Ruminococcus albus AD2013: one gene and its partner. The protein of the gene in region 1 binds, or shares a complex with, the protein of each later gene. Links are inferred from orthologs where the notes say so. Each region holds a gene or a part of one and is shown on either strand. Other genes may lie near its edges.

What was found.
Region 2: the proteins of tsaD (region 1) and tsaE are in contact, whole or in part, in a crystal structure (PDB 6N9A), measured with the Thermotoga maritima proteins. The link is inferred for Ruminococcus albus AD2013 from one-to-one orthologs. Residues at the interface, in WP_004082750.1 of Thermotoga maritima: Cys10, Asp11, Arg49, His50, Leu82, Gly84, Gly135, Gly136, Glu154, Thr155, Leu156, Asp157, Asp158, Ser159, Glu162, Asp165, Lys166, Arg169, Leu170, Tyr175, Lys213, Thr214, Leu217, Tyr218, Gln221, Arg222, Asn324; in WP_004082108.1 of Thermotoga maritima: Leu37, Gly38, Lys46, Lys57, Val59, Lys60, Ser61, Thr63, Phe64, Thr65, Leu66, Met67, Val69, Pro71, Tyr82, Arg83, Leu84, Asp86, Asp88, Phe89, Asp93, Ile128, Asp130, Glu131, Arg134.

The regions. Positions count from the first base shown.
Region 1 is NZ_JAGS01000001.1:3,067,577-3,078,176, forward strand. The notes cover bases 4,049-7,034. They hold tsaD (tRNA (adenosine(37)-N6)-threonylcarbamoyltransferase complex transferase subunit TsaD), read left to right. Parts: upstream 4,049-5,026; coding sequence 5,027-6,043; downstream 6,044-7,034. Other genes in these bases: rimI (ribosomal protein S18-alanine N-acetyltransferase), read left to right, coding at 4,049-4,242; N773_RS0113730 (GNAT family N-acetyltransferase), read left to right, coding at 4,257-4,997; N773_RS0113740 (IS3 family transposase), read right to left, coding at 6,147-7,001; N773_RS20290 (helix-turn-helix domain-containing protein), read right to left, coding at 6,998-7,034. Also shown: N773_RS0113705 (LacI family DNA-binding transcriptional regulator), read right to left, coding at 24-1,016; N773_RS0113710 (MBL fold metallo-hydrolase), read right to left, coding at 1,161-1,970; hisC (histidinol-phosphate transaminase), read left to right, coding at 2,211-3,278; N773_RS0113720 (class I SAM-dependent methyltransferase), read left to right, coding at 3,284-3,814; more of rimI, read left to right, coding at 3,808-4,048; more of N773_RS20290, read right to left, coding at 7,035-7,435; N773_RS0113750 (IS1182 family transposase), read right to left, coding at 7,489-9,027; N773_RS0113755 (NAD(P)/FAD-dependent oxidoreductase), read right to left, coding at 9,238-10,152; trxA (thioredoxin), read right to left, coding at 10,157-10,465; N773_RS0113765 (MarR family winged helix-turn-helix transcriptional regulator), read right to left, coding at 10,471-10,600.
Region 2 is NZ_JAGS01000001.1:650,530-656,918, forward strand. What follows is about bases 3,429-6,389. They hold tsaE (tRNA (adenosine(37)-N6)-threonylcarbamoyltransferase complex ATPase subunit type 1 TsaE), read left to right. Parts: upstream 3,429-4,658; coding sequence 4,659-5,120; downstream 5,121-6,389. Other genes in these bases: N773_RS0102790 (DUF3810 domain-containing protein), read left to right, coding at 3,445-4,644; tsaB (tRNA (adenosine(37)-N6)-threonylcarbamoyltransferase complex dimerization subunit type 1 TsaB), read left to right, coding at 5,092-5,793; N773_RS0102805 (hypothetical protein), read left to right, coding at 5,869-6,057; rpiB (ribose 5-phosphate isomerase B), read left to right, coding at 6,097-6,389. Also shown: N773_RS0102775 (hypothetical protein), read left to right, coding at 96-863; N773_RS0102780 (hypothetical protein), read left to right, coding at 1,185-1,598; N773_RS0102785 (formate--tetrahydrofolate ligase), read left to right, coding at 1,756-3,426. UniProt on the Escherichia coli protein: Required for the formation of a threonylcarbamoyl group on adenosine at position 37 (t(6)A37) in tRNAs that read codons beginning with adenine.

The DNA of each region.
Region 1 (10,600 bases):
TTTCATATTCGATTTTGTATATTTCAGCCAATACGGTTTGTTGACTCTCTTTCTATGATATCATACTCCAGCTGAACTATACGATGTACCTCGCTGGTCTTTTTCATTTCAGCGAGAAGCATATTGGCACCTTCTCTGCCTGCGGTCTTATAGTGGAGATGCACCGATGACAGCGACACATAAAGCACCTTATCGAAGCGCGAATCTCCAACCGCACCGATCATAAGGTCTTCGGGGATACGGATACCGTTCTCGCGACAGTACAGCATAGCACCTGCGGCGATATTATCCGTTGCACAGAACAGGCAGTCGGGCTTTTCTCTGCCCGAAAACAGATGCTTTGCTTTTTCGTAGCCCGAATCCATGCTGAATCTCGCTATCTCGCAGAATTTCGGATCAAGAGTAAGTCCCGCATCGAGGACGGCTTTTTCAAATCCGATTCTGCGGTCTTTTCCCGCCGCCATATCCTCGGGGTTCGCGCCGATGAAAGCAGGACGTTTTGCGCCCTTGTCAAGCATGAGTTTCGTCATGTTATAAGCCGCGCCAAGATCGTTGTGACATACGCAATTGAAGCCTTTAAGCTTCTGGCCGACTATTATTGTGGGTACTCGCATCTTGGCAAGCAGTGAACGATGCAGGTCGGTTATGACACCTGCAAGAAGTATAACTCCGTCTACGCGGTTCTGCCTGAACAGTTCAAGTGAACTTATCTCGCGGTTATAGTCGTTGGACGTATTCACCAGAAGAAGTTCAAAGCCTTCCTCGCCCAGCACCTCACCTATGCCCTCGGTTATCCTTGCTATACTTTCACTGGAAAGTTTAGGCAGTATGACACCTACCAGCTTTGTCACCTTTGAACGCACTGTCCGTGCTGAATAACTCGGCACATAGCCTGTTCTCTCGATAGCCGCTTCTATCAGAGCGCGTTTATCATCTGAAAGATAGCCGTCGTTGAAATATCTGCTGACTGCCGATACCGATACACCTGCTTCTTTGGCAAATTCCGAAATATTCATACCGCACCTCCTGATATGATATTGATTTCATATATTATACCACATCTTTCAGCGAAAGTAAATATGACACATAAAATGTTTACATCTGAAAACTAATATTTTAATCTGAAAAAGCACCGCATGATAACTACGGTGCTTTTCACTCTATATCACTTTTTCGCCGCTGTGCAGGGCAATAAGTTTATCGCCCATTATGGTCTTCATCAAATCAAATGCAGGTATACCTGTGCAGTGTCCGCTGTAAAAGACGGTATCCATCTGAACAAGTTCTCGGGCTGTCTGCATGATGACAGCTTTTTCTTCATCGGTGTGCTCACCGTCATTTTTCATCATGTGGAAACCTGTGATAACATAATCTGGAACGCCGCTGAATATCTCCTTATACTTGTCGAGGATATTCAGTATCCCGTTATGCGAACAACCCGACAGCAGCCAGCGTTTGCCCTCCTGTTCAATAACAAGACATTGTTCGTGGGCGAAATCGTCCTGCACTTTCTCGCCGCCCTCATCACGCAGGAGCTTTCTGTTGCCCTGCGGATAGCATCTTCTGCCTGTTATCCCGCTGAACAGGAAAAGTTCATCATCAAGTCTGACATCGCCTTCGATAAGGCGTACATTCGGCAGAGCTAAGATATCTTTGTCGATACCGATGTACCGCTCACCATTATAATGGGGCTCGGCGGCGGACTTCTGCATGATTATCTGCGCGGTATTGTTTATCCGCGAAAACGGCATTATCCCGCCCGAATGGTCGTAGTGCCCGTGGCTGAGTATGACGGTATCCACCGCAGTCAGGTCTATGCCGAGAACTTCGGCATTTTTTACTGCTGCGTCTGTCTGCCCGCAGTCCAGCAGAAGCTTGTGCTTTTCAGTTTCGATATATACCGATAATCCGTGTTCTGCGATACAGCCCTCATGTCCGCAGGTATTTTCAACAAGAGTTACTATCTTCATTATCATTTGTTCTCCTTTCGTGTGTATGTTGATGATATCATATTAGTGCTATGATGTCAAGTTAAAAAGCGGTGCACTTTTTTCACAAAAAAGAAGTCTGCCTATTGACATATATGCCGAAGCGTGATATACTGTTTATGTTGATAGCATGGTAATACTTTACTATGCTGAATTTGACAGAGGAACATCGTTGTGATATAATAAATTAAGATATGCCCGAATTGTAAGGAGTGCATTTAAATGAGCGAAAAACTTTGGAGAAAAAACCTGATAAACATCGAGCCATATGTGGCAGGCGAACAGCCTAAAAACGAGAACATAATCAAGCTGAATGCAAACGAGAATCCCTATCCCCCTTCGGCGGGTGTGCAGGAAGTCCTGCGCAAAAAGGATATTTTCGACCTGAAAAAATATCCTTCCGCAGACGCTGTGCCGCTGAAAGCCGCCCTTGCGGAAAGATACGGGCTCGCTCCCGAAAATGTGTTCTGCGGCAACGGCTCGGACGATGTGCTCGCAACGGCTTTCAGAGCATTCTTCAACTCGGATAAACCTATATTCTACCCCGATATAACATACAGTTTCTATCCTGTATGGTGTGAGCTTCTGAAAATACCCTATGAGACCAAGCCTGTTGACGGCGACTTCCTTATAAATGTTAAGGACTTCTACCCCGAAAACGGCGGTGTTGTTATACCCAACCCAAATGCACCCACTGCTATCGGCGTGGGCAAGGATTTCATCATCGACCTGCTTGAACACAACCGCGATGTAATTGTCATCATCGATGAGGCTTATGTGGATTTCGGACGTTACAGCTGCGTTGAACTTATCAAGGAGTACGATAATCTCATAGTTACCCAGACATTCTCCAAGTCACGTTCGCTGGCTGGCATGAGGATTGGCATGGCATTCGCACAACCCGAGCTTATCAGCTATATGCATGCGGTCAAGGATAGCTACAACAGCTATCCACTGGATCAGCTGGCTATCGAAACAGGTATCGCAAGCCTTAACGATGAGAAATACTTCCGCGATACTGTTGAAAAAATAAAGGCTACCCGCGACCGTTCAGCAAAGGCTTTCAGGGAGATGGGCTTCAAAGTCACCGACAGCGAAACAAATTTCCTGTTTGTTTCGCACCCCGATATCCCCGCCGAGGAGATATTCACCTACACCAGAGAAAAAGGCATATTCATTCGTTACTTCAAAAAACCCGTTATCGACAAATGGCTGAGAATAACCATCGGCACGGACGAACAGATGGATAAGCTCATCGCCGCTGTTAAGGAGTGTATCGAAAGCAGGTGAACTTTATGTTTCTTGAATACGCCGTCAAGCTGAAAAATGCGATGAACAGGCGAAAGGAAGAAAATGAACACTATGCTGCTGTAAGGCAATACATAAATGCGCCCGAAGGGGGAAAACTGCTGGATATCGGTTTGGGCAGCGATATCATGCTGCAAAAACTCAGCGATAAAGGGCTTGACCTTTACGGGGTGGATATATCTGCCGCTGACCGAGACAGAAGTATCGACGAAATAGCACTGATGGGTCAGGCGAATATTGAAGAACTACCCTATTTCGATAATTTTTTTGACTGCGTGACCACGCTCCATACTCCGCCTTTGTGGAAAGACAAAAAAGCCGCTCTCACCGAGATCCTCAGAGTGCTGAAGGATGGCGGACGGTTTGTGTGCTTATTCACATTTGACAATGATACAGGTCTTGGGACACCTCCCCGCGCATTGAGAGAAAAAGCAAGGCAGGCAGGCTTTGAGAATGTCGCGGTAAAGATACTGCGGTCAGAGGGTTCATATCTGCTGATAGGAGAAAAGCCATGCTGAAAATAGTACCCATGACAGAGGATAACGTGGCAGAAGCAGCGGCACTTTCTGCTGCCTGCCTGAAAGAAGCCTGGAGCGAGGAAGTCTGTCGGGCACAGCTGACAAATCCGAATGACCGCACTCTGCTTGCATATGCGGACGGCAAAGCGGCGGGATTTCTCAGCTGCTGGTACATTGCTGGAGAAGCCGAGATAAACAATATCTGCGTTCTGTCCGAATACCGCAGACGAGGCATAGCGCGGGCGATGTTCGCAGAGATTTTTGCATTACTTACCGAAGCCGAAAGCTGGGTGCTTGAAGTCAGAGAGTCGAACTCGGCAGCGATTGCGCTTTATGAAAGTCTGGGTTTTGAAAAGGCGGGAGTGCGCAAGAATTTTTATGACGACCCGACTGAAAATGCCGTTATAATGACTAAACAAAGCACCTGAACATGAGGTGAATCATGACTGTATTCAGGAAGATACCACAAAACAGTTACTGTGATTTTATTCAAACCGCCGAAAATATCCCTTTCGGGAAGATTTATCCCCTGTCGCTCGCCGAGGGCAGACAGGCGGGAGATATCTATACCAACGGAAAGGCTGTGCTGTTTCATCACCTTTGCGGTTTCGGTCATATCGCGGGATCGGCTGACGATGCCTTTATAAATAGTATAAAAGAACTTATGCTGAACTGCGGTCGGCGACTGGTGCTGTTTGCTGATAACGCTATCGCAGAAAAGTTCGGAGAGGAGTTTGCTGTCAGCGGCAGACTTTTCTTTGAGTACAGAAAGTCAACACCGCCCGAGTATTTTCTGCCCGATGGCTACAAACTTGAAAAGCTGGACAGCGGGCTGATTTCACAGATGGCGGGACGTATCGTTCCTGCCTTTTCATGGGAAAGCACCGAAAACTTCCTTGCGGGAGGAACAGGCTACTGTGTAACATTTGATGGCAGACCTGCGGCATGGGCTTTTTCAGCTGCGGTAAGCGGAATAGAAGTCGATATAGGCGTTGAAACTGATCCCGCACACCGCAGGAAAGGTCTTGCCTTTATCGCGGCGGCGAAAACTATCGAAGACATACTTGAAAGCGGCAGAACACCTGTATGGGCTTGCCATTCGGAAAATACAGGTTCGGCAGGACTTGCGCAGAAACTCGGTTTTTGCAAAACAGCGGAATGCTGTGTCATACATAAACGCTGAACGGGCTGATGCCCAATACGGAGGATAATATGAAGATCTTAGGAATAGAAAGCTCTTGCGACGAAACAGCCATATCCGTTACCGAAAACGGCAGGACTGTGCTTTCAAACATCGTCGCTTCACAGATAGATGAACACAGGCTGTACGGCGGAGTGGTGCCCGAAATAGCTTCGCGCCGCCATGCCGAAAATATCTCATGGGTGGCAAAAGCCGCACTGGAAGAAGCAAACTGCACCATGGATGACATCGATGCAATAGCTGTTACCTATGCACCCGGGCTGATAGGCGCACTTCTGGTTGGTGTAAGTTTTGCCAAGGGACTTGCTATGAGCACCAAAAAGCCCCTCGTGCCTGTGCACCACATCGCGGGACACATCGCTTCAAACTACATCACTCACCCCGACCTTGAACCGCCATATCTTTGCCTTGTGGCTTCGGGCGGGCATTCCCATATAGTTGAAGTAAAGGATTATACCCACTACCATGTTGTAGGCAGAACACGAGATGATGCGGCAGGAGAGTGTTTCGACAAAGTAGCGAGAACTCTGGGCTATGAATACCCGGGCGGAAAGTTCATCGATGCCGCCGCAAAACTGGGCGACCCCAAAGCCTATGATCTTCCCAAGCCCCGCGTGCAGGGCAGTGAGTACGACCTCAGCTTTTCGGGACTGAAGACCGCGGTGATAAACCTTGTACACAATGCCGAACAGAAAGGTGTACCCATAGACCGTGAGGGTATGGCGGCTTCTTTTCAGGCTACTGTTGCAAAGGCACTGGTGGACAAGACCATGCTTGCCGCTGAACATCTCGGCTACAAGACCATAGGTCTTGCAGGGGGCGTCTCGGCAAATTCGGGCGTAAGAGAACTTCTGCAAAAGGAATGCGATAAGCGCGGGTTCAAGGTATATATGCCTGAGCTTAAATACTGCGGCGATAACGGTGCTATGATATCCTGTCAGGGCTATTACGACTTCCTGGCAGGAAAACGTGCCGATGGTTCGCTCAACGGAATCGCCACACTTTCACTTGATGCCATATCCGAATAACGCTATCATCTATATGACATAAAAATCAAGCTCGGAGAAAACTCCTGTATGAACCGCACCACATTGTGCGTACATCACCAAAAAGCCCCTATGGCAAATTAAATCAAGCAACGAACTGGCTTCGCAATTCAAGCGGAGTCAGTTTTGTTTTGAGTTGTATACGCTGATGATTGTAGAAATAGATATAATCATCAATGAGATGTCTAGCTTCGGCGAATGTCTTGATCTTAGTCCTGTAAATGCATTCTGTTTTCAAAATGGAGAAAAAGTTTTCAGCCAAAGCGTTATCATATGGATTTCCACGTCTTGACATTGACGGCGTAATGTGGTATGCTTTGGTTAGGTTAAAATACGGTTGTGAAGTGTATTGAAACCCTTGGTCACTGTGGAGCTGCAACTCCCCGGTGACCTTTTCCTTTCTCTTGGCAGCTTTAATCGTGTTCAGAACAAGGTTTATGTTCTGAACCGTCGATGTCTTGTAAGCAACTACACTTCGGTCATACAGGTCTCTGATGACCGAGAGATACAGAAATCCCTGTGCAGTCTTTATGTAGGAAATATCGGTTACCCACTTCTGATTAGGTCTGTCCGCGTGGAAATCTCTGTTGAGCAGATTATCGTATCTGTGCAGAGCATGACTGTAATTGCAGTATTTTCTTCTCCTGACAACAGAAAGAAGGCTGTATTTGTTCATAACACGCAGAATGGTCTTTGGGTTATGATGAATGCCTTTGCGTTCAAGCCATATAGCTACACGACGATAACCATATGTCTGCTTAGTTTCCTGCTGACATTCACGAATAAGTTCTGACAGCTCCAGATCCCTTGCAGGCTTGTCCATGCGTTTAACAAAGCCATAATAACCGCTTCTTGACACGCCAAGTATCCTACACATCTCGCTTATGCTGTACTTATCCTTATGACGATAGATAACTCGGTGCTTTACTTCCGGTCTCACTTCCTTTCTGTAAGCGAGAGAAAATCCCGCATAAGTTCATTCTCCATTTCAAGAGCTTTGATCTTCGCATCCTTACGAGCTATGATATATTTCAGCTCATTGACTTTATCTGTCTCGGTGTACTTATCGTTTTTTGACGGACGACCTTTCCTTCTCAAAACAATACCGGCAGCTAACTTTCTTTGCTTCTCATTATACCGGGTGATGAAATTATGTACTTGTTTTTGTGAGAAGCCAAGCCGTTCTCCAATTTGTCTTAATGTCAATCCTTGTTTCTTTAATTCAAGTATCTCTTTTTCGTACTGTTGTATGCGTCCGTAACTTCTTGTCATAACAAAAGGGGGTGTTGCAATCGCAGCACCCTCTAACCATATCCGAACATCAGAGTAAAAAAACATATTTACTGGTGAAATAAGCTGTTTCAGTGCGCACACCCCCAAGCCCTCTTCAAAAAAGAGGACTCGGGGGTGTTATGTTCTGCTGGTTTTTATGCCGTTTTCAGTTCAAAAAGAGAAATTCCAAGTCGGTTTTCTGAGATCTTAGCAAAAAGCTTCTTTATGTTGTATGCAAGTCCCAGCAAAAGGAACTCCGTTCTGATGTTATTTTTGCCCCTGCACAGGAATCTTCTGAAGCCGTGATCATGTTTCAGCACTCCGAATACGCCTTCAGCCTGTATGCTTCGGTTCATTCTGAGCTGTCTTCCGAATTCGGTCGTTATATTTTCCAGGCTTTCTGTTCTCAGTTCTTTGAACTTATGCGATATAGCAAGCGTCTTGTTTCCTTTTGCTTTTGTACAATTCTGTTTGTAGGGACAACCTTCGCAGCTTTCACATATGTACAGTGCTTTCTCCGAAATGAATCCGGTCTTCGTTTTCTCATGCTTTGTACCGATACGCCACAGTATCCTTCCTGCCCTGCATACGAATATATCGCCAAGTTCGTGGTATTCCATATTCTCGGGTCTGCCGTATTTTGTACGGAAGTTCCGCTTTTTGCTCTGCTCATAATTTACGGGTTTTATATATGAGGTCATGTTATGTGATCTGAGATAAAGATAGTTCTCCTCGCTCTCATATCCTGCATCACAGATGATGTTTTTCAATACAAACAACTCAAGACTGTTAAGCTTTTCAAGAAACGGGATCAGCGTATTTACATCGCTCCGTTCGCTTGAAACGTCTATACCTACAATATACTCGCCTTCCACCGCAGCCTGTATGTTGTATCCGGGTTTCAGCTGACCGTTTCTCATATGGTCTTCCTTCATGTGCATGAATGTTGCATCGGTATCTGTCTTTGAAAAGCTGTTTCTTCCGTCAAAAAGGCTGTTATATTGTTCGTACTGTTGTATTTTCTGCTGATATCCCTCAAGCTTTTCAAGTGCTTTCTGATATACTGATTTATGATGTCCTTTTCCGTAAACTCGTTCAATACCAAATTTTATCATAAGTGAAGAAAGTGTACCGATCATATCCGAAACTGGCGTATTTTCGGGGAATCTCACACCATAAGCATAATTTATCTCATCAAGTATCTCAGGCAGTTTTACTCGCAGTTTCTGTTCGTTTTTGGATACAGACTTCTTCCAGACGAATGTATATCTGTTTGCATTAGCTTCGATCTTGGTGCCATCAATGAACAGGTTCTTACCGCTTATCTCTTTCATATTCAAAAGATACTTTACAACAGCGTAAAACACACGCTCAATCTGTTCTCCCATTTTCTGTCGAAATCTTGAGATAGTGCTGTGATCCGGAGCTCCAAAGCCATCGAGAAGCCACATGAAATGGATATCCCTTTTGCAGAGCTGTTCAATCTTACGGCTTGAAAAAGAGTCGTTCATGTAGCCGTAGATGAGTATCTTCATCATGATATCCTCGGGTATGGCGCCATTCCACTTGCTTACTATCGTGTATTCTTCTTTTTGATAGATCTCATCTATAACATTGCTCAATACTCTGACAGGTGAGCTTTCTTCGATGTAGATCTCATAATTCATGTTAAGACGCACTTGACAATTTCTCATTTTTGTGGTACAATCCTTTCGTTGGTTTGATGTTATATTTGCAATTACATTATACCACAAAATGAGACGCCTGGCACTACCTTTTTGGTGTGTCAGGCGTCTTTTTCTTTGTTGGGGCTGCAACAGCCCCCTCTTTTTGTCATTGTACGTTTTTACTGGTGCGGTTCAGTAACAGAGGTTTTCTCCGAGCTTTTCGTATATGAGGTTAAGTTATGCCTTTTTCTCATTGAGGTACTTTACTGCTGCCATAGCTGCAACTGCGCCGTCTGCGGCGGCTGTTACAAGCTGACGCACTTCCTTGACGCGGTTGTCGCCTGCGACGTATATGCCCTCGGTCTTGGTCAGGCAGTTTTCGCCCGCAACTGCATAGCCCTTGTCATCAAGGTCTATCACTGACGAGAAATTCTGGTTCTCTGGCACTCTGCCAACTGCCACGAACAGACCGCTTGCGCTTATATCACGCACACTGCCGTCCTTTGCAGTTATCTCGATAGCTTCCAGAGCGTTTTCGCCTTTCAGTGCAGTTATATCGCTGTTAAGAAGTATCTCAACATTTTCACGTTCTTTCAGACGCTCGTATTCAGCCTCAGCGCCGCGAAAACTGTTCAGCTTATGCACAAGGTATACTTTCTCAACAACATCAGCGAGATAAAGTGCGTCCTCAAGTGCGACTCTTGTTCCGCCTGCCACAGCAACTGTTTTACCGCGGAAGAAAGCACCGTCACAAGTAGCGCAGTAGCTTACACCCTTGCCGAGAAGTTCGTCCTCGCGGGCAACACCCAGTTTGCGCTTATCGGAACCTGTCGCTATTATGACAGTACCTGCATGGTAGCTTGCGGAAGGGGTGTTGACCTGCTTGTACTCACCCTTATCCTCGATGCTTACAGCCTTTTCAAATACGAACTCGGCTCCCAGTGCAGTTGCCTGCTCGTAAAGGCGCATCGCAAAGTCAAATCCCGAGATATGGGGTGCAGTGGGATAATTCTCGATGCTGTGAGCATTTACGATCTGTCCTCCGAAGCTTGCAGCTTCAAGCAGAAGCACTGTCTTATTTGCGCGTCTTGCATAAACTGCGGCTGTCATGCCCGCAGGACCTGCACCTATGATAACTACATCGTAATTCATAGTATCACCTCAAAAGTTCTTCGATAGCGCCCTTTCCACGGAAACCTATGCTGCGCTTTGTTTCTGCGCCGTCCTTGAAAGCGATAAGGCAGGGTATGGAAGATATACCGAACTGAGCAGCAAGATCGCCCTCATCATCAACGTTTACGCTTACTACCTTTATATCCTCGCGTTCAGCTGCTATCTCTTCCAGCACGGGTGCAAGCATCTTGCAGGGACCGCACCAGTCAGCGTTAAAATCTACCAGAACAAGTTTGTCGGACTTCAGTACCACATTTTCAAAATCTGCTGTTGTTACCTTAATTACTGCCATAACAATCACTCCTTTTCAGTACTTTCAATATTTCTGAGAATTTTCATTATCAGCCCGCCGAGGACTGCACCCTCTTCGGGGGTCAGACCTATGCAGCATCTCATCTGCTCAGGTACTGACAGTGCTTTGTCTTTC
Region 2 (6,389 bases), 2.4 Mb from region 1 along the record:
AGCAAAAAAATAATATCGAAAAACAATAAAAAACTATTGACAAACAGTTTGGAGTGTGATATAATACAAATCAAGAAAGATAGGAGACAACGATTATGAAAGAAAATAAATTTAAGATATTGAACGCAATAGTATTTGTGCTGACCTTTTTTGTGTTCCCTGCGTGGCTTGTCGGTATAAACACATCAAGAATTTCTTTCTATTGCATTTTAGGTACGATCGTGTTTATGATCGCTACGTGGAAATTTTATAATAATGACAGCGAAATAGAAAATAGCGTGATAATACTGATCTTTTTGAGGATAGCTTTGCTTTTGTGTTTAGCGGGGGTATATCTGCCGTCGATAGTGATCAATAATTTTGATGATACAAAAAGTATGTACATTTTAAAACGGCTGAATTACGCTCATGGGGTGTACGGATTTAGCGGAGAAAGACTGGAGTATTACAAAAAGATTTTCCCAGAAAACCTTCCCGATGAATGTGATGACTATGAATATCTGACTCAGGGTGGTATGTATGACTTCTATCCCGGATCTCGTCTGATGTTTCGCACAGATGAAGAAACTATAGAGAAGTATGCGGAATACTATGCCGGTTTTTGTGAAAGGAAATACAATGGTGCTCTTTACGATGATATAGATGATATAAGTATTGAAGAAGAGCTTGAAAAAACAGAGGTTGCGCTCGATGGTTTTTTGTCAAGATCCGGATTAGTAGACAGATGGGGTGAAGGGAAAGATAAATGGTTTGAAAAGTTCAAAAATGCTGAGATCTATTCGATAGATGGGATTTTTCGCGAAGGTGTGCTGCTTGATAAAGACAGCGGGTATGTGGTTATAACGATAGATGAACCAAAGTGATAAAATAACACAAGTTGCAAAAGAGAGGCTACAACGACGATGAAGGAAAGCAGATTAAAGAAGTTGAATAAATTGATACTTGTGTTGCATATCGTGTTTCCTCTGTGGTTTTATATGAGTGTATATACGATCGGGATATCGTTTTATTCTTTGTTAGGTTCGATCGTGTGTATGATCGTTACTAAAATAGTATATCAGAAAGCCAGATACATTAATAACGGAACGAAGATTATAAATGCCTTGAGGGCAGGTTTGCTTTTGTGCTTAGCGGGGATATATCTGCCTTCCTTGGTGCTTTTAAATTTTAAGAATACAAAAAGTATGTATAGTATAAAAAGGTTGGATTACGCGCATGGTGTCTACGGCAAGAATGCGGAGTATTACAAAAATCTTTTGCCTGAAAGACTTCCCGATGAATGCGAGGATTATTCATTCATTACTCGTGGTTGTATGATAGCACAAGATTATCATGCATCATCATGTCTGTCATTCCGCACTGATGAAAGGACGATAGACAGTTATGCCAAATACTATGGCGGTATATGCGATGAGAGAAGGGTGAAAGATGAAAGCGAAAACGAGATAAAGGGTATTGACTGGTTCTGTGATAATGCTCGGATAGATGAAAGCAAGCGGGACGAATTCGAGAACGCAGAACTTTACTGGATAAACGGGAACTTTCCCAATGGTGCACTGCTTGACAAAGACAGCGGTTATGTTGTGATACTGACATAGGAAATCCTAGGACAACAAAAGAGGGGGATCTTATCAGAGGATGAATGGAGATATACTTTTTTATTATAGAGTTTATGTTATATTTTTTACTTGCATTTTACAGCGCTGTGTGATATAATGTGTATGTAATATTTTTGTTTGAAAGGAACTGATCGCAATGCTGTCAGATATCGAGATAGCCAAGCAGGCTAAAATGCTGAAAATTTCCGAGATCGCCAAGAAACTCGGGATAACAGAGGAGGAATATGAACCTTACGGTCATTACAAGGCTAAGCTCTCAGAATCTCTTTATGAAAAGACAAAGGATAAGCCCAACGGTAAGCTGATACTTGTTACTGCCATAAACCCTACACCTGCTGGTGAGGGAAAGACTACCATTTCGGTAGGTCTGCATGAGGCTATGCACGTTATTGGCAAGAATTCAATACTCGCACTGAGAGAACCATCCCTCGGACCTGTGTTCGGCATAAAGGGTGGTGCTGCAGGCGGTGGATATGCTCAGGTAGTTCCTATGGAAGATATAAACCTCCATTTTACTGGAGATATGCACGCTATTACTGCGGCTAACAATCTGCTTTGTGCACTGATCGACAACTCCATGCAGCAGGGCAATCCTCTGCATATCGACCAGAGAAGGATAATGTTCAAGAGATGTCTTGATATGAATGACAGAGCGCTGAGAGATATAATCATCGGTCTGGGTTCTAAAGTCAACGGTATACCGAGAGAGGATTCTTTCCAGATAACCGTGGCTTCTGAGATAATGGCTATACTCTGTCTGGCGGCTGATCTTGAAGATCTTAAAAAGCGTATCGAGCGTATACTTGTTGCTTATACCACCGATGGCAAGCCGGTTTTCGCTAAGGATATCGGCGGCTGCGGCGCTATGGTGGCACTGCTTAAAGATGCACTGAAGCCTAATCTCGTGCAGACATTGGAGAACAATCCTGCGCTGATACACGGCGGTCCTTTCGCAAATATCGCTCACGGCTGTAACTCTGTAAGAGCAACTAAGCTTGCCCTGAAACTGGCTGATTACACTATTACCGAAGCAGGCTTCGGTTCCGATCTTGGCGCTGAGAAGTTCTTTGATATCAAGTGCCGTTTTGCAGGACTCAAGCCCAGCTGTGTAGTTCTGGTTGCGACTATCCGTGCGCTGAAATACAACGGCGGCGTTGCACGTGCAGATCTTACTGCTGAAAATGTACCCGCACTGGAAAATGGTATCGTAAACCTCAGGACACATATCGAGAACATGAAGAAGTTCGGTGTGCCTGTTGTTGTTGCTATCAACAGATTTGCATCCGATACGGAGGCTGAGATCGAAGTTATCAAAAAGACCTGCGCTGAGATGGGTGTTGAGGTATCACTGGCTGAGATATTTGCAAACGGCGGCAAGGGCGGTACTGATTTGGCTGAAAAGGTAGTTGCTACCATTGAAAATAACGAGAGCAACTTCAAGCCACTTTATGATGAAAAGCTGCCTATCAAGGAAAAGTTGGGCGTGATCGCTAAGGAGATCTACCGTGCTGACGGTGTTATTTTCACCGCTCAGGCTGAAAAGGCACTGAAAGAGATCAATGAACTGGGCTACGACAAGATACCTGTATGTGTTGCAAAGACACAGTATTCGCTTTCTGACGACCCCACCAAGCTTGGCAAGCCCGAGGGCTTTGAGATAACTGTCCGCGATCTGAGAGTATCGGCAGGTGCAGGATTTGTTGTAGCTTACACAGGTGATATCATGACCATGCCGGGTCTGCCCAAGGTGCCTGCTGCCAATAATATCGACTGTGACAATAAGGGCAATATCTATGGATTGTTCTGATAAATACAGAGGTGCGAAATGAAAACCAAAGTCATACCCGAAGAAGTGACAGCAAAGGGCGTTGACGTAAATGAGTCCGATAAAGCGGACAAAAAACATAAGCACACACAACTTAAATGGCTCATCGGCAGCACGGTTGTTTTCGTGCTGCTGAATGTGCTTGCATGGAAAAGCACACCATTCTGCGATTTTTACCAGAAGTGGATATACCCGCTGTGGGCACAGACCTACGGCCGTGTGACTTCACTGCTGCCTTTCTCTTTTGGAGAATTGCTGATAGCGATAGCTGTTTTCGGTATACCTCTCTCACTTATAGTGATGATCGTTCTGCTTATTATCAAAAAGGGCAGGCGTGGGAAAGTTGCAAGGATATTCGGGTTTATTTACGGATGGATACTGGTATTTATCCTTGGTACAGAAACGCTGAACTGCTTTATACTGTATCATACTTCTACATTTGAAAAGCTGAACGATATCAGTACAGAAGAGCACACCCATGAAGAACTGGAAGCGCTAGGATACCGCATAGTCTCTCAGGTTAACGTGCTTTCAAAAAAGGTGCAGCGTGATGAAGATGGTCGATTTGTGCTGACTGCGGATACCGACGATACAGCACGGGATGCTATCGAGGGTCTGGAAGAAGAGTTTGTAAACTTCGGCGGATATGAAGTTCACCCCAAACCCATTTACTGCTCGTTTTTTATGAGCCAGATGGATCTTATGGGGATTTATTTCCCGTTTTCGATGGAAGCAAACTACAACACTGATATGTACAAGGCGAAGCTGCCGAACACTATCTGTCACGAACTTGCCCATACGAAGGGCTTTATAAGGGAAGAAGAAGCGAATTTCATCGCTTTTGTTGCCTGTGACCGCTGTGATAATGTGGATTATAGGTATTCCGGTTATCTTTCGGCGCTGACCTATGTTCGCAATGAGATATTTGAGTACTGTGACGAAGAAACAATGGTTGAATTTGATAATGCCATCTGTGACGAGGTATGGGCAGATATCGACGGAAACCGTGCATACTGGGAGTCAGTGGAAGAAGCCGAAGACACAGTGTTTGAAAGCGAAAGTGTCAGTGAAGTTAGCGAAAAGGCTATGGAGACTTCTCTGCAGGCTAACGGAGTTGAGGACGGTCTCGAATCTTACTGCAGAATGGTTGATCTTATGTTGAATTATTACGGCGAGCACAAGTTCGTCGGTGAAGAATAGTGAGTTGAGATAAATTGAACTTTACTTTCAGGACTTCCTCTCCTGAGCAGACTATCGCACTCGGACGTGAGATAGGCAAACGTCTGCGCGGTGGCGAGGTTATCGCCTACCGCGGCGGGCTCGGTGCAGGAAAAACAACGATAACACGCGGTATCTCAGATGGGCTTGGGCTTGGTGACGAAGTGACTTCGCCTACCTTTGCTCTTGTAAACGAGTACCGAAAAAAGGGCTGCAAAATTAGCCTGATACACTTTGATATGTACCGTATAACCTCCGGGGAAGATTTGGAAACTACGGGATTTTTCGACTATATGGACGAGGATACGGTACTGGCTGTGGAATGGTCGGAGAATATAGACGATGACCTGCCCGATGACTGTATCAGGATAACGATAAACAGGATATCCGATGATGAGAGAGAGCTCACCATCGAGACCTGCGGCGGAGATGACAGATTTGAAAATATTAGCTATTGATACAAGCGGCAAAACGGCTTCTGTTGCAATAAGTGACGGAGCACGACTGCTGTGGGAAAAGACGGTTTTTACTAAGCTTACACATTCGCAGGTGATACTGCCGATGGTGGAGAGCGCTCTGGAAGAAACGGGAATTGACTATCCCGACATTGACTGCATCGCAATCGCCAACGGACCCGGTTCTTATACCGGGCTCAGGATAGGCGTTGGTGCTGTTAAGGGCATCTGCATGGGTGCGCCGAACATCAAAGCGGCAGGAGTATCGACTTTACTGGCGCTGGCTTACAACTGTGTGGGCTTTGAGGGAAAGATATTCTCAGTGATGAGAGCTCGCCCTAAGATAATCTACGCTGCGGCATTTGAAAGCAGCGGCGGAAAGATCATACGTATGACCGAGGATAAGGTCTGCGGTGAGGACGAATTCTTCTCGCAGATAGGCTTCTGCGGAAATGTCATGCTGGTAGGTGACTGTGCCGAGGAGATAAAGGCAGGTCGTTTTGCTGAGTCTGACAATGTGCGTACAGCTCCGCTGAACTGTGTTCTGCAAAGAGCATCGTCGCTTTGTCTTGCGGTCGAAGATGATCCGACGCTTATGTGCAGTGCTGATGAACTGGCAGTGTCCTATCTTCAGGCGACTAAGGCTGAAAAAGACAAGGCTCACCGCGACAGTTGAACGCGATCTGTCCTGCGGACAGTTCAATAAATTTGAATTGTGGTACAGGATATTTTATATTGAGGTGGAGTTGTTATGAAGAGATTTATCGACCCGTTTTATGCGTATGCATTGCTTTTATCGGCGACGGTTTGCCTTCTGTTAAAGGGGCATGGAAAAGAATTTCTTATAATATCGATTGTTCTTCATGTGATGGCTTTAATTGAATTCTTTATGTTGTTTGGAAATATGAAAAAGAGGAAAAGGGAAGATTTGGACATTTGAGAAAATGTATCTAAAATCAAAATGTGGAGGTAAACTACTATGAAACTTGCAATTGGTTGCGATCATGCAGGTCCCGAGCTTAAAAAAGAGGTACTTGCATATCTGGATGAGATAGGCGTGGAATATGTTGATCTGGGCGTTCAGGAAGGCGAAAAATGCGATTATCCTGACAAGGCTCAGGAAGTATGCGCTAAGGTCACAAGCGGTGAGTGCGAAATGGCTGTACTTATCTGCGGCACAGGTATTGGAATGTCTATGGCGGCAAATAAGGTAAAGGGCATAAGGGCTGCTTGCTGTTCGGATTATTTTTCGGCTAAGTATACTAGAGCTCA